DNA from 3 places in the Lysinibacillus sp. S1 genome. Region 2 is predicted to be linked to each of the others. Evidence: riboswitches for the same ligand, from Rfam matches in the RefSeq annotation. Region 2 holds a riboswitch; each other region holds the start of a gene.

Region 1 (5,449 bases), 400 kb from region 2:
CGATGTGGAATAACGATCCACTGCTTGGCGAGCAATTTCCACTGCACGCTTATTAATTTCTTCTGCTTTTGTGCCAAGATCATATTCATTTAACACAAGAGGCGTCCCACCAAATGTATTTGTACAAATAATATCTGCGCCTGCCTCTAAGTATTTATGGTGAATTTTTTCAATAACATCTGGTCTAGTAAGCACAAGATTTTCATTACAGCCATCAAGTTCCTCGCCACCAAAATCCTCTGCTGATAAATTTTCATTTTGTAGCATTGTTCCCATTGCGCCATCAAGAATTAAAATACGTTTCTCTAGTTGCTCTTCAATCGAGTGCTTAGCCATGTATACTTACTCCTTTTTTCTGTTCATCCAATTGCTCTATATATTTCATCAACTCTAGTGTCACATCGTAACGTAAAAATGGTGTAATAAGGTAAATCCCATTGAAATATTGCGTAGCCACTTCTACTAATTCTTTGGCAATAGCAATCCCTTCCAATGTTGCCCTTTCTTTATCTTCTCCACATGCTTTCATTCTTGTTAAGGCATCTTCAGATAATTTGATACCTGGCACTTCATGATGTAAAAATTCAGCGCTTTTATAACTCGTAACAGGCATAATACCGATGTAAATTGGAGCTTGTAAATGCTTTGTTGCCTCATAAATCTCTACAATTTTCTCGATCGTATATACTGGTTGAGAAATGAAGTAGTCTGCCCCATGCTCAATTTTCTTCTCCAAGCGTGTCACAGCACGATCTAACACACGGACGTTTGGATTAAATGCAGCAGCAACTGAGAAATTTGCTTTTTTACGAAGTGGCTTACCTGAGAAAGAGACCCCTTCATTTAATTGCTTAATTAATTGGATTAGCTCCATGGAAGATACATCATAAACACTTGTCGCACCTGGGAAATCTCCTACTTTCGTTGGATCACCCGTAACGGCCAACACATCATGAATACCTAAAGCATTTAACCCCATTAAATGAGATTGTAGACCAATTAAATTACGGTCTCGACATGTAATATGAGTTAGTGGGCGTACACCATGTGAGCTCTTCAACAATGCGCCCATTGCAATATTGCTAATACGTGGAGAGGCCAATGAATTGTCTGCCATCATAACTACATCTGCACCTGCATCATATAATTGCTTTGCTCCTTCAAGGAACCCATCAATCTCTAAATGTCTAGGCGTATCCAACTCTACTATGACAGAGCGTTCACGTTTAACCTTTTCATGAAGAGGCTCATACTTTGTTGGCTCCGCTTCCCGAACAATCTCAATCTTTTTAGGCTTCGCATGCTTCTCCTGAACCGGTGATAACTCTTCTAAATACTTCTTTGCTGCTGCAATATGTTTGGGTGTTGTACCACAGCAGCCCCCTATTAAACGTACACCTTGATCACGCAATTCAACAGCCGCTCGACCAAAATAATCAGCTTCTGATTCATAAACGACACGCCCATCCTCTAAGTCCAGAAGTGATGCATTTGGATAGGCCGACATAAATGCCTTATTAGGAAGTTCTACACCTTCAAATGCCTGAATTGTATGGTGTGGACCTAGTCGACAATTGACACCAACAATATCAGCACCTAGGGCTTCAAGCTCATGGAGAGCATTATTTAAAGACATCCCATTTTGTAGAACACCGGGCTCATGCATAGAAACTTGTGCAATAATCGGCAATTTTGTTTTTTCTCGTAGCATCTTTAAGGTTGCTGTTAATTCTTCAAAATCATAATAAGTTTCAAGTAAAAGGCCATCTGGATTCCCTGCAAGTAAGACGCTTGCTTGTTCTTCAATAGTTGCTAATATTTCATCCAAGGTTGCATCACTTTTACGAATTCCCCGAATACCACCAATTGTTCCTAAAACAAATTGACCGCCATCAGCCGCTGCTCGTTTTGCGATGGTGATAGCAGCTTCATTAAATTGTTGGACACGTGATTCTAATCCATAGCGAGCTAATTTAATGGCATTTGCACCGTACGTATTCGTTTGAATGATGTCAGCACCAGCTGCAATATATTCTCTATGAATCTTTTCAATTAACTCGGGTCTCTGAACATTCATTTCCTCATGGCAATACTCCAATCCATAGCCATATAGCACTGTGCCTATTGCACCGTCTGCCGTCAAAACATGCGTTTTTAACCTTTCAAGCAATCCCATAAAATTAGCCTCTCTTCCTATGTCTCTATATAATAAAAAGCCTTCTTTCATAAAAAAAGAAGGCTTTAACGATTCATCATTGTTGTTCCTTCTCATCTTCGACTCAACGGTCTTCTGGATTTAGCACCTGACAATAAAGTTGGTTGCTGAAGCTTCAATGGGCCAGTCCCTCTGCTTCTCTTGATAAGAATTAAGTATGAATTTTTTAAATAATTAAAAGAATCATATCGTTTACTGACGAATGAGTCAAGACTATTTCACATAACAAAGTTTTTTTCCACTTAAAACCTTAGAAATTGGCAAGTTCCTTTGCAAGCTCTTCACCAATTTTTTTCCCGTTTTGAATGCAAGCACCAATACCTACGCCAAAATACGAGCACCCTGCAATCGATAAATTAGGATATTTCTCATGTAATTCTTGTAGTAAGCCTTGTAATGCTTCACGATGTGCTAGATCATATTTAGGCATTTGATCAATCCATTTTGTTACATTCACAACGGTTGGCTGCTCCTCTATTCCTAGGCTCTTTCTCACATCTTCTAAAGCAACTGCTGCTAATTCTTCATCCGTCATGGCGCGTAGTTGCTCATAGGCTGGATTGATGCTCTTATAAAAGAGTCGCACAAGTAATTTATTTTCTTTCGATGTATGCTTCCATTTACGACTAGTCCAAGTTGCTGCATTACAAGTTACGTCTGAATTATGGGAAACAATATAGCCCGTTCCATCTGCTGGCAATTTAGCGTCTGGCACATCAAAACCCAAATAGATAGTAATCGCTGACGCTGTCGTAAATTGGTCAAAATAGCGGTTTAAAGATTCATCCTGTAGCAGATTTTGTACAGTATCGTTCGGTAATGCTAAAACGACATAATCTGACTCAATAATTTCACCATTAGCTAAGGAAATTGTGTAGTTCTTATCTTGTTTTTGAACATTTAGTGTAGTAACACCCTTGATAATTTCTACATCGGATAAGGTTTGTTCAAGTCGATCAATTAAAGAAGATAAACCATTTTTAAAGGATATAAATTTTTTGTTCGCTGCTTTAACAAATTGCTCACGATTCGCATCAAAGCCTTTAATAATACTTCCAAAATCATTCTTATAATCAATTAAATACGGTAAAGTAGAGCCAATAGAAAGCTGATGTAAATCTCCCGAATAAACACCTGCAAGGACTGGTGCAATTTGGTTTTTCACCAGTTCCTCTCCTAAATAGTAAGTTAAAAATTCACCAATCGAACTTTCCTTTGTGAAGCCATTGTTTGGCAATGTTAAATCCTTCAACGCTTCTTTTTTTCCCTGCTCGGAAATAAGTGTACTTTCCTCTAAGGATGCTACACTCATCGGTATTCCGAAAGTTGAATCTGCCGGAATAGCATGTAACTCATTATTCGTATAAATATAAGAAATACCTGTTTCGTTGTAAACTAATTCCGCCTCAAAATCAAGCTCCTGAACGAGTTCCATAACGCCTTGATGACGGGCTACAATAGAATCAGCACCCGTTTCCATGATGAAACCTTGTTCATGTGCTGAATATAATTTGCCTCCTAAATATGTATTTTTTTCTATAAGCACTAGACGAACATCTAAATTATGTTCCTTCACTTGACGTTGCAAATAATGCATTGTACATAGTCCTGTAATACCGCCGCCTAAAACAACAACTGTTTTCATCATAACCGCCCCTATTATTCATTCTTTCTACAGTATAATCCTTTTTCATTGAAAATTACGTTAAACCCTTTACAAATTTAGCAAAAATAGAGCTATTTCATCAGTGAAATAGCTCTTACTTTCTGAACCTCTATAAAATTGATCCTCTATAGCGATAACTTCACAACAAACATTTAAATAGGTACTATAGTGTTTATTACGTCTAAAAATATGAAAAATAGAATGTAAATGTTAGTAGTCTATCCTTTTAAATTTTGCGCAAAGCTCGCTAATTTTTCAGCTGAATTTGTTACCTCAGTAAATGAAGTGCCTAATTCACTTAATATACCTACAATTGCTTGTATTTTTGTTGCCATACACTCATTTTGATCTTTTGCTTCTGTCATGGCTCCCAATATACTCGTAAATTGGCCTTCAGTTTGTAACATATTTTCTTCACCTGCTGCAACTTCATCTTGAATGTTGGTCAAAGAATACTCTAATTTCTCTGTTCGTTCACCTGTCTTTTTCAATAACAAAGCCACCGCTGTAACAGATTCTTTTGTCTGAATTGATAATTTACGTACTTCATCGGCCACTACGCTAAAGCCCTTTCCCGCTTCCCCAGCACGTGCTGCTTCAATTGCAGCATTTAAAGCCAATAGATTCGTTTGATTCGCAATATTGGTCACAACACTCATAATTGTTTCCATTTCCTTAGACATACCTGATAATTGTTCAATATTTTCTTCTATATCATGAAGAGAATGACTAATATTGAGCATATTTTGTGATTGATTTTTTAAACGCTTGCGACCCTCAAGTGCTTGGTTTTCAGCCAGCGTAGACACATCGAGTGATTTTTTTGCCAAATGTTTAATTTCGTCAGATTGCTTACTTAAGCAGCAAAATGAATTATTGGTTTCCTGCGAGATAGCTGCAAGTGCTTCCGAAGAATCTACAATCTGTCGTTCAATCGCTTCTTTTTCATGAACCATTTTTTCTTTCAGTTGTTCCACAGTGTTTTCAAAAGCTTCTAAAACGAGTTGTTGCTCAAAATTACAAATTTTCGATATAGCTCTGATCGTATTAAATTGATCTTGTGGAAATTCTATATTTTTTTCGACTAAATCAATAAATGATATCGATAAATCTTGGAATGCGCAGATATACCACTGTGTTCTAAGCCCAATGTGGACATGCACCTTTGCAATTTTTACCCGCCTTTGGTAATACATCTCATCAATGGTTCCGTTAAACATTTCAATAATATGTTGCCGTAATGTTACTTTAAGCTTTTCTACAGAACTATGATGACTGATAATATCTACCAAATGATGCTCTGTTCCAATCATGTTGTAAAAACGGTTTACGATGTGATCTACATTATCCATAACTATTGGCTGGAAAGCTTTTAAATATTGTAAGTCGTTCTTCGTTAAGTTCAGCATTTCAATTTGCTTCGCCATCGATTGACGAGAGGACAAATCCATTTTCACTGTGTATTGCTGTAAATCCAATACCTTCGTCTTTCTTTGTTTTTGAAAAATCACACATCTTCCCTCTTTCATTCCGTTTACTTTCATCAGGCTGAGAAACATCAAATCCCT
Region 2 (5,449 bases):
CATCATCAACTCGTACATTGGTATTGGAAGATGCGGAAGTACCTGTAGAAAATCTATTAGGCGAAATTGGTCGTGGTCATATCATTGCGTTCAATATTTTAAACATTGGTCGTTATAAACTAGGCGTGGGCACAATTGGCGGATCGAAACGTGCATTGGAGTTAGCTATTCAGTATACAAACCAACGTCAGCAGTTTAAGACAAAGCTTTCTGATTTCAATCTGACAAAAGAGAAATTATCAACGATGGCTTCTCAATTGTATGCTTCAGAATCATTAAACTATCGTACTGTGGGTCTATTTGAGGATCGCTTAAGCCAATTAAGCCTAGAAGAGCAAAAGCAAGGAAAAGTGATTGCAGGTGCGATTGCTGAATATGCTATTGAATGCTCTATTGCCAAAGTATTCGGTTCAGAAACATTAGACTATATTGCAGATGAAGCAGTACAACTTCATGGCGGTTATGGCTTTATGGCTGAATATGAGGTAGAGCGTATTTACCGTGATTCTCGTATTAATCGAATTTTTGAAGGTACAAACGAAATTAACCGCATGATTGTACCTGGCACATTTATGAAAAAGGCGCTAAAAGGTGAGCTACCATTATTACAAGTTGCCCAAAATTTACAGCAAGAGCTGCTTATGCTAATGCCAGAGGATATCGGTACAGAGCCGTTAGCACAAGAAAAATATTTAGTGAAAAATGCCAAGAAGATTGCTGTATTAGCTGCAGGATTAGCAGCACAACGCTTTGGTGCAAAGCTTGATCAAGAGCAAGAAGTATTGGTAAACATTGCGAATATAGCTAACCAATTATTTGCAATGGAATCAGCTGTCTTACGTACAGAAAAAGCAATTGCTCGTGACGGTGCTGAAAAAGCACATCAAAAATTGCTATACACACAAATTTTCTGCCAAGAAGCATTCGCAGAAATCGAAAAAGAAGCAAAAGACACAATTCTTGCTTCAGCGGATGGCGATGCAGCCCGTATGACATTATCTGCACTGCGTAAGCTAACGCGTAATAATCCATATAATTTAATTGCGAAGAAGCGTGAGGCTTCCGTTAAATTAATTGATGCTGAAAAATATATTGTTTAATAGTGCAAATTTAACCTAGCTATCTGCAAAAGATAGCTAGGTTTTTTTATATGAGATGGATAATCGTAAAAGGAGCGGATAAATTTGCACAACTGGTGGATAAACTTACAAAAAAGAGTGAAGTTCACCATTGAAAACAACTATGATGGTATACTACAGAAAAAGACAGAAGAGGAGCATTGTAATGACGATTCAATTTTTCCATTATCCGAAATGTACAACATGTAAAAAGGCACAGAAGTGGTTAAATGAGCATGAGGTTTCCTATGAAGAGGTACATATCGCAGAGCAACCTCCCACTAAAGAAGAATTAACAGCTATTTGGCAAGCTAGTGGACAGCCTTTGAAGAAATTTTTTAATACCTCAGGCATGAAATATCGTGAGCTTGGTTTAAAGGACAAGTTAGCAGAAATGACGGAGGATGAGCAGCTTGAGCTACTTGCTTCAGATGGCATGTTAATTAAACGTCCCATCGTGACAGATGGAAAAAAAGTTACTTTAGGTTTTAAAGAAGTAGATTTTGAGCAAGCTTGGAAATAACCGTATTAAACCTTGTATTTATAGGAGAAGTATGGCACACTGAAAGTGAATATATTACATATTTATGGAGGGGTTTTTTGCATGAGCACACCTAAAGACTTACGATACTCTGAAGAACATGAATGGGTAAAAGTAGAAGATGGAAAAGTACGTATTGGTATTACTCACTTCGCACAATCTGAATTAGGAGATATCGTATTCGTTGAGCTTCCACAAGTTGGCGACGAAATCAAAACAGATGATCCATTCGGTAGCGTAGAATCAGTAAAAACTGTTTCTGAATTATATGCACCAATCTCAGGTACTGTAGTTGAAGTAAATGCAGATTTAGAAGATAGCCCAGAATTCGTTAATGAATCACCATATGAAAAAGCATGGATGATCGTTGTTGAGCCTGCTGACGCATCAGAAGTTGAGAAACTAATGACAGCAGAGCAATACGAAGAAATGATCGCTGAATAAGACAAGCCATAATCGAAAAACGTCGGAAACTACCGGCGTTTTTTGTTATATAATGACTTATAAGTGGGGATCTCTAAATGGAGGTGGCGTAATGTTCGAGGGAAAATGCTTGATAGTAGAAGGGCGCTCAGATAAGCTACAAATTGAGCCTATTTTGAATGAGAATGTTACAATACTATGTACGAATGGTACAATTGGTGTGCATCAATTAGAAGAACTACTGGATCCCTATGAGGGCTGTGAGCTATTTACTTTTTTTGATGCAGATACTTCTGGTGATAAGCTACGTGCATTAATGGACAGACATTATCCAGAGGCTGAGCATCTGCGCACAATGCCAACATACAAGGAAGTAGAAACGACACCAAGAAAAGTGCTAGCAATGATTTTACTGCGTGCACATTTTTCAATCCATAATGAATATATTTTGTAAGGTTGCGTGAGTAAATGGAAGAATGGTCAATAGAGCAGTGGGAAGCGGCTAAACAGTCGGGAGAGAAAACTGCATTTTATTTATATACACCGATGTGTGGAACGTGTGCAGTGGCATCTAAAATGATGTCCATTATTGAGCAATTACTGCCACAGCTACAAATGGGTAAAGCAAATATCAACTTTTTGGAACACATAGCTTATGAGCATCAAATTGAAAGTGTTCCCTGTCTACTCATCAGTGATGGCGGAAAAGTGACAGAAAAGATTTATGCTTTTCAATCCGTACCATTTTTATATGAATTGTTAAAAAAATCAATTGACTGAACTTTACTAGCGTGGTAAAGTATCAAATATATTATTAAAACATTAAATATATCGAACTCTTATGAAGAGTGGCGGAGGGAAGTGCCCTATGAAGCCCGGCAACCATCACAATGTGAAAAGGTGCCAAATCACCCAAAGATTTTTCTTTGAAAGATGAGAGAACGGTTTAACGTATCATACGTGACCCCTTCTACTTGTCTGTGAGTGAAGGGGTTTTCTATATGAGAAAAGGAGTATTCGCTATGATCCAGCTTCAAAATATTACAAAGAAATACAAAACAGCAAATGGCGAATTAACGGCAGTCAAAGACGTCAACCTTACTATTAATAAAGGTGAAATTTTTGGCATTATCGGCTATAGTGGTGCTGGTAAAAGTACCATGATTCGTTTATTAAACGGTTTAGAGAAACCGACAGCAGGAACAGTAACGGTGAACAATCAAGAATTTTCATCGATAAAAGGGCAAAAGCTTAGAGCAGCTAGACAAAAGGTAAGTATGATTTTCCAGCATTTTAATTTACTTTGGTCAAGAACAGTTGCCGAAAATATTGCATTCCCTTTAGAAATCGCAGGCTTCCCAAAGGCCCAACGTGAAGCGCGTGTGAAGGAATTAATTGCCCTTGTACGCTTAGAAGGGCGCGATAACGCATATCCATCCCAGCTTTCCGGGGGACAAAAGCAGCGCGTACGAATTGTACGTGCATTAGCGAATAATCCAGAGGTTTTACTATGTGATGAGGCGACATCCGCACTCGACCCTGAAACAACGGATGCAATTCTTGATTTACTCGTAGATATAAATGAACGCTTAGGCTTAACAATCGTCCTGATGAACCACGAAATGCATGTCATCCGCAAAATTTGTCATCGTGTAGCGGTGATGGAGGCAGGCGAAATTGTGGAACGTGGTGAGGTATTACAAGTCTTCCAAGCCCCACAGGCGGCTATTACTAAGAAGTTTGTATCTCAAATTACCGACACTAAGGAAACACAAGATACGGTAGCACAAATTAAAACAAACTATCCAACTGGACAACTTGTCAAATTGATTTTTGTTGGTGAAAAAACAGAACAGCCTGTCATCTCACATCTTGTGAAACAATTTGATGTAGAAGTAAGTATTGTTCACGGAAATATTTCACAAACAAAAAATGGTGCATATGGTACATTGATTGTGCAAATTGATGGCTCTCAGACAAATGTCACTGAAGCCCTTCGTTATTTAAATACAGTGGAAGTACAGACGGAGGTGATTGAAAATGCTAACTAATCTCTTTCCGAATGTAGACTGGGAAAATATGTGGCAAGCTACGTATGAAACTTTATACATGACAGCTATATCAACGGTTGTGACATTTATTCTTGGGTTAGTCATTGGTATTGTTCTATTTCTAACTAGCCCCAATCAGTTATGGGCAAATAAAATCGTTAACTTTTTAACAGGATCACTCGTTAATATTTTCCGTTCCATTCCATTTATCGTATTAATTATTTTATTAATTCCATTTACGAAGTTTTTACTAGGTACAATTCGCGGTGCCAATGCGGCATTACCTGCTTTAATTATCGGTGCAGCACCGTTTTATGCTCGTATGGTATTAATTGCGTTACGTGAAATTGATAAAGGTGTGATTGAAGCAGCCCGTTCAATGGGAGCAAAAACTTCTACAATTATTTGGAAAGTATTGGTTCCGGAATCATTACCAGCTTTGATTTCTGGTATCACTGTAACGGCTGTTGCTCTTGTAGGTTATACAGCGATGGCAGGAATTATTGGTGCAGGTGGTCTTGGTAACTTAGCTTTCTTAGACGGCTTCCAGCGAAATCGCCAAGATGTGACATTAATGGCAACTATTTTGATCTTAGTAGTCGTATTTATTATTCAATGGATTGGTGATTTAATTACTGAAAAAATTGATAAACGCTAGCACGAAAATGAGGTTATTCCGGTTTTTACCGCTAACATATTTAAAACAAATACAAGGGAGTGTCATAAATGAAAAAGTTATTAGCAGGATTATTTTTATCAATACTTGTACTAGCATTAGCAGCTTGCGGTACAGATAAAAAAGAAGATGAAAAATCAGCATCTGGCGATCAAACAGATAGCAAAGAAAACGTAACATTAAAAGTAGGTGCTTCTAATACACCACACGCAGTTATTTTAGAAAAAGCAAAACCGATCTTAGCTAAAGAAGGCATAGACCTTAAAATTGAAACGTATACAGATTATGTTCTACCAAACCAAGATTTAGACTCAAAAACACTTGATGCAAACTATTTCCAGCACATTCCTTACTTAGAGCTACAAATTAAAGACAATGGCTATGATTTCGTTAATGCAGGTGGCGTTCATATTGAACCAATCGGTATTTACTCTAAAAAATATAAAACGTTAGAAGACCTGCCTGAAGGCGCAACAATTTTACTTTCTAATTCAGTATCTGACCATGGTCGTATGCTGTCATTGTTAGAGGCTAAAGGCTTAATCAAATTAAAAGAAGGCATTGATAAAACAGCAGCAGAATTAAAGGATATTGAAGAAAATCCTAAAAACTTTAAATTCGATGCAAATACTGCCCCAGA
Region 3 (5,449 bases), 2.0 Mb from region 2:
AGCTTAGTGAAATATGAGATTTTAACAAAGGTGGCAGAGGTGGCAAGCTTTACAAAAGCAGCTGATGCGCTAGGGTTAACACAATCTGCTGTGAGTCATGCCGTGTCGAGTTTAGAAAAAGAGTTTGGCTTTGCGCTCATTCATCGAAGTCGTGTGGGTGTGACATTAACGAGTGAGGGACAAACAATGCTAAGGGCAATGCGTCAGGTTTTGGATGCTCAGGAATTATTGCAACAGGAAGCAGCTCACATTCATGGCGTGACACGAGGTAAGGTTCGAATTGGTGTGATATCGAGTATTTCTTCAAATTGGATGCCAGAAATTGTTCGGATTATGGATAATCAATTTCCAGGGATACAGGTGGAGTTACGAGAGGGAGATTACTATGAAATTGAACAATGGCTTTTAAGTGGTGAAGTAGAAGCAGGATTTTTGAATGGTCAAAAGTCAGAGCAATATCAGTTCACTGAGCTCCAACAAGACCCATTATTATGTATTGTTTCGGATAAAAGTCCATTGTTTGATAAGACAGAAATTGATATCGTAGATTTAGAGGATATGCCATTTATTATGACTTCCTATAAAGGGACAAATGATGTCAAGGTGCTATTAGAGCAATATCATGTTAAGCCGAATATCCGCTTTGAGCTTTCCGAGGAGGTAGGGATTCTTTCCATGATTTCTCATCATTTAGGGATCAGTATTTTACCTCAGTTGGTTATTCAAAATTTACCGCCAACATTGAGAGCGATTCCATTAAAGCAAGGTGGCTACCGAACGATTGGTATTGCCATGAAACACCATGCTTCGCCCGTCACAAAGAAATTTGCAGAGATATTAAGTGCTTGGCTAAAAGAACAAAACAGCTCCCTAAAATAGTGGCTATTGAAGCCTATCCTTACATTACGTTAAAATAGTATTTGTATATATTTAAGAAAATAGGTGAGTGTATGGGGACATTACAGGGCAAAACCGTACTCATTACAAGTGGGGGAACACTTGAAAAATGGGATCGTGTACGAGGTCATACGAATTTATCAAAAGGCACAATGGGGTGTTATTTAGCAGAGGCGGCGCTGGCTGCTGGCGCTAACGTAGTATACATGCATGGTTACTTTGCACAGCTTCCAGAAAACCAAAATGATATGACATTGATACAATTTGAAGGCATAGAGGATTTAGGACAAAAGGTGCGTCATGCAGTTCAACAACAACATGTCGATATCGTCATTATGGCGGCTGCGGGCTCTGATTGGGTCATTGACAAAGTATATGATCAATCAGGTAATTTAATGGAGGAAACGGGGAAAATGCCTTCTGACGAACCACCTATTATTCATTTTAAAAAAGCACCAAAAGTATTAGGTCAAATTAAGGGATGGCAACCGAATGTAACGTTAGTAGGCTTTAAGCTCGAAGCAACGAATGATGAGGAATTCTTGTTAGCTCGTGCCAGACTGCGTATGGAAACAGCCAATGCACAATTTATGGTAGCAAATAGCTCTCAGTCTTTATATGGGGGGGATGAACCTCATTGGATTGTACCTGCCGATGGACAGCCTCTTAAAGTAATGGGCAAGCAAAAAACAGCAGAAGCTTTAATGATGTATTTACAAAATCAATAAATGTGAACTGTGTAGAGAAATATTTCTACACAGTTTTTTCTTGTCTAAAAGGTTAGCATCCTATAATATTTACTTAACGGTCGGTAAAAAAAGGAGGGTAATAATGGGAAATAAAGAACAAACTTTTCACAAAATTATAGAAATTGCTTATGGGATGTTTGCGGAAAATGGATTTGAAAAAACAAGCTTAGCAATGATTGCTACAGAGGTCGGTATTTCAAAACCAGCCATTTACTATTATTTTCAATCAAAGGATCAATTAATCGCTTTCATATTTGATGAATTGTATAAAGAAATTCAACATGATGTCGCTGTGGATTATAAAGAGCTTTCTTCTGCTAATTTTAAGGAGGAATTACTTAAGCTAGGCTATAAATCTATTGAGGCACAGGACAAGGACCCTTATTTTAATAAAATATTTAATCAATATGTACTATTAGCGGCCCGCGATGAAAACTATAAAAGACAATTAGTAGAGCTAGAAACCAGTTTTTTAACGAGCTTTGTTGCTATCCTACGATATGGCGTACAGCTAGGGGTGCTAGAGGATACTCCCCATATAGAAGCGAAGGCACAAATGCTAGCCCTCGTCTATGATAATATCGGTAATTTCATGTTAACAGGCAACCAATTGAACTATAGGGCTATTTGGAAGGAGGCTGTACATAGCGTTATCCAAGGGGGCAAAGATGACAAAAAGAAATGATGATCGGCGCATTGAAGGTCTTGATTTTGCAAGAGCTCTCGCCATGCTTGGCATGTTCATTGTCAATTTTGGCGTCATAACAGATTCTACAACGAATGGTTCAACATGGTTAATTGCCTTCCAACATCTTTTCGAGGGACGTGCTTCGGCCGTATTTGTTATGCTAGCAGGAATAGGGACAGCCTTAATGACTCGTCAGGCTAGAGAGAGTAAGGACCCAATCCTTCTTCGTCAAAATCGACTTACTTTGTGGAAGAGGGCGCTTTTGTTATTTACGATAGGGATAATATTATATGCAATCGGCTGGACAGGAGATATCTTACATTATTATGGCGTGTATATGTTTGTTGCTGCTTGGTTGATTGCCCAATCCAAGAAAATGATGATCTTCATAATCGGTGCCATCCTTATCCTTTCACAATGGCTTCAAATTCAATTTAGTTACCTTGCTGGTTGGCATCCAACATATGTGCTACTAGAGTATCTTGATTTTTGGACACCAGCAGGATTTATAAGAAATTTGATGTTTAATGGCTATCATCCACTATTCCCCTGGATTTGCTTCTTTCTGATAGGTATGGTAATGGGCACATTAGATTTAACAAATCATACATTAAGAAAAAACTTACTGGTGATAGGTTTATTGTTAGTCATCATGACTGAGACTTGTTCAACGTTATTCATTAAGATGACAACCATTCATTTATTAGATGTAGAGAGTGCATTGTATTTATTTGATACAGGACCGATTCCACCGAATATGATGTATGTCCTATCTAATTCGGCTTCGGCTATTGTTATCATTGTTGGCTCCATCTATCTTGTAGAGACATGTAAAAATAAAGTTATTCAATCTTTCATATTAACAGGACAAATGTCTTTAACGCATTATGTTGGCCATGTTGTTATAGGCATTGGAATACTAATTATTTGCCAAAAGCTGGAGAACCAAACACTTGCTTTTTCCATGCTGTATGCCTGCTGTTATTTTTTAGGATGTGTCGTTGTTTCTGTATGGTGGAGGACTAAACATCATCGAGGCCCACTTGAATTCATGATGAGGAAATGGAGCTTGTAATAAATTAATGGATTGCCATCTATTTCTCACTGACTAGGCATAAAATACTTTAGGTTTAGGGAGTCTTTTAATCTAAACGACATATTGCATAGTATTCAACTAGGTTTTCTAATATTTTGTATTGACATTCCTATAGCAGAATTATAGAATTATTTTCAAGAAACGCAGTACTCTTATCAAGAGAGGTGGAGGGACTTGGCCCAATGAAGCCTCGGCAACCGAACAACAGGTGCCAAATCCAACAGATGGTGTCTGAGAGATAGGAGGGGCTATCAATCAGTTTGATGCGTTGGCCTCTTTATGAACAATTAGGATAAAAAAGAAGGGGTGTATCGTATGGCTCAGTCAGTAAAAGTAGATGATAAGAAACTAGAGGCAATTGCGAAGGCGATTCAAAATCTTGAATTTGGTGAAGTGCATATTACGATTCAAGATGGTGTGATTGTGCAAATTAATAGGCTTGAAAAGCAGAGATTTCCGCAGAAAAAATAACAATGATTTCAGTAGAACTTATGTCAAACGGCCACCTATAAGCATGAAGGATTTCCTGTGCTTACAAGTGGCCCTTTTTTTGTGTAAAGACTAGCTATAAAAGCTTTTTGGTATGGGACCGATATGACGGCGATGATAAAGCAAAGGCTCTTTTTGAGCATTTGTAATGTCTACGACCTGCCCAATAAAAATGGTATGGTCGCCAGCATCGATTTGCTGAAATGTTTTACATTGTAAATTAGCTGCTGTATCATGTAAAATCGGTAGTCCTAAAGAGGAAGTTGACCATTTTGCTTGTGCAAAGCGATCAGGGATTTTACTGGCAAATAGTGTACATAAATGCTCTTGATCACTCGCTAAAATATTGACCGCAAAATTTGGCGCAGTCGTGAAATAAGGATGGAGCTGAGATTTTTTATCGAGTGACCACAAAATAAGGAGCGGGTCGATTGAAACAGATGCAAAGGAATTGACGGTTAAGCCAATCGGTTTTGTGTCATGACATGTCGTGACAACTGTTACGCCTGTAGGATAATTACCTAATGCCAATTTAAAAGCAGCTACTAKATCTGTCATTCAAATCACCTCTTTATGAAATTAGTGAARGGAGTTTGTAGGTAAACGAAACTTTTTTTCATATCCTACTAGTAACTCCTTTTCTTGAGTAAATTTTAAACTAATCAAACATACAGGTAAAGGTAATGGGGAAAGAAAGGGGAATGGCCATGACTTTATATTTTGATCATTTGGTTCATCAAGTGGAATCACCAGAAAATATAAAGGTTTTCTTCAATAAACGAAATGTCCATACAGTGAATGGTGGGCAGCACACGATGTGGGGGACTTATAATACGTTAAGCTACTTTGGCTTAAGCTATATTGAACAAATTGCTATCTATGATCGTGATTTATTTGAGCAAGCGGCACAATACCCATATTCCCTACATTATACGTTTAAACGTGATCAAGAGCGCCAGGGATTTTCTCGAATTGCTCTGCGCACAAAAAATATTGAGGAAGAGGGTCGACGCTTGCGAGCATTGGGCTATGAAGTATATGGACCAGATGCATGTAGCAGAACAAGACCAGATGGCACTGTGGTAGAATGGAAGCTACTGCATTTTGGTAAGCCAGATCTGCCAATTGATTTTCCATTTTTGATTGAATGGGCGGAGGAAGATGAAGAGCGTTTGGTTCAATTAAAGGCAAGTGGTGCCATTGATGTCAAACAGGCTATAACGATGGAATCCGTCCAATTCTACGTCAAGGACATGCAGGCAACAGTTAAGCTGTGGCAAGAGGTGTTACAGCTACCHGTGCVTACGCAATATGAGCAGTATKWGTCACTACAGCTACCGAATATGCGTTTAGATTTCTATGAGGAAGAGAGCGCGATGACAATGACACTTGGTCATGTCAAAGAGGGACCATTTGGTGTGACATTAAAGGATCCTAAACGAACAAAGGAAACTTTAGTTTGCCCTGGTGCTTTTTATTGGATAAATCGATAATGAGAAAAGGCTGGGCCATAACTAACTGGGACCTTCA

Evidence for each region. Region 2 has a riboswitch for S-adenosylmethionine ahead of ACHZEU_RS18485 (methionine ABC transporter ATP-binding protein). Riboswitches for the same ligand answer to the same signal wherever they lie in the genome.
Region 1: another riboswitch for S-adenosylmethionine. It lies ahead of ACHZEU_RS16460 (bifunctional homocysteine S-methyltransferase/methylenetetrahydrofolate reductase); the one in region 2 lies ahead of ACHZEU_RS18485 (methionine ABC transporter ATP-binding protein).
Region 3: another riboswitch for S-adenosylmethionine. It lies ahead of ACHZEU_RS05570 (YezD family protein); the one in region 2 lies ahead of ACHZEU_RS18485 (methionine ABC transporter ATP-binding protein).

The regions. Positions count from the first base shown of each region.
Region 1 covers NZ_CP173154.1:3,305,142-3,310,590, reverse strand. Annotated here, with positions in the region: gene metH (methionine synthase) at 1-336, opposite strand, end outside; gene ACHZEU_RS16460 (bifunctional homocysteine S-methyltransferase/methylenetetrahydrofolate reductase) at 329-2,176, opposite strand; SAM riboswitch class I at 2,266-2,366, opposite strand; gene ACHZEU_RS16455 (protoporphyrinogen oxidase) at 2,466-3,860, opposite strand; gene ACHZEU_RS16450 (globin-coupled sensor protein) at 4,100-5,392, opposite strand.
Region 2 covers NZ_CP173154.1:3,708,420-3,713,868, forward strand. Annotated here, with positions in the region: gene ACHZEU_RS18460 (acyl-CoA dehydrogenase family protein) at 1-1,100, shown strand, start outside; gene ACHZEU_RS18465 (arsenate reductase family protein) at 1,285-1,641, shown strand; gene gcvH (glycine cleavage system protein GcvH) at 1,723-2,103, shown strand; gene ACHZEU_RS18475 (hypothetical protein) at 2,195-2,536, shown strand; gene ACHZEU_RS18480 (thioredoxin family protein) at 2,551-2,862, shown strand; SAM riboswitch class I at 2,919-3,022, shown strand; gene ACHZEU_RS18485 (methionine ABC transporter ATP-binding protein) at 3,105-4,133, shown strand; gene ACHZEU_RS18490 (methionine ABC transporter permease) at 4,123-4,791, shown strand; gene ACHZEU_RS18495 (MetQ/NlpA family ABC transporter substrate-binding protein) at 4,860-5,449, shown strand, end outside.
Region 3 covers NZ_CP173154.1:1,036,350-1,041,798, reverse strand. Annotated here, with positions in the region: gene ACHZEU_RS05590 (LysR family transcriptional regulator) at 1-879, shown strand, start outside; gene ACHZEU_RS05585 (phosphopantothenoylcysteine decarboxylase) at 951-1,625, shown strand; gene ACHZEU_RS05580 (TetR/AcrR family transcriptional regulator) at 1,729-2,331, shown strand; gene ACHZEU_RS05575 (DUF418 domain-containing protein) at 2,315-3,409, shown strand; SAM riboswitch class I at 3,580-3,675, shown strand; gene ACHZEU_RS05570 (YezD family protein) at 3,746-3,901, shown strand; gene ACHZEU_RS05565 (flavin reductase family protein) at 3,992-4,477, opposite strand; gene ACHZEU_RS05560 (VOC family protein) at 4,627-5,412, shown strand.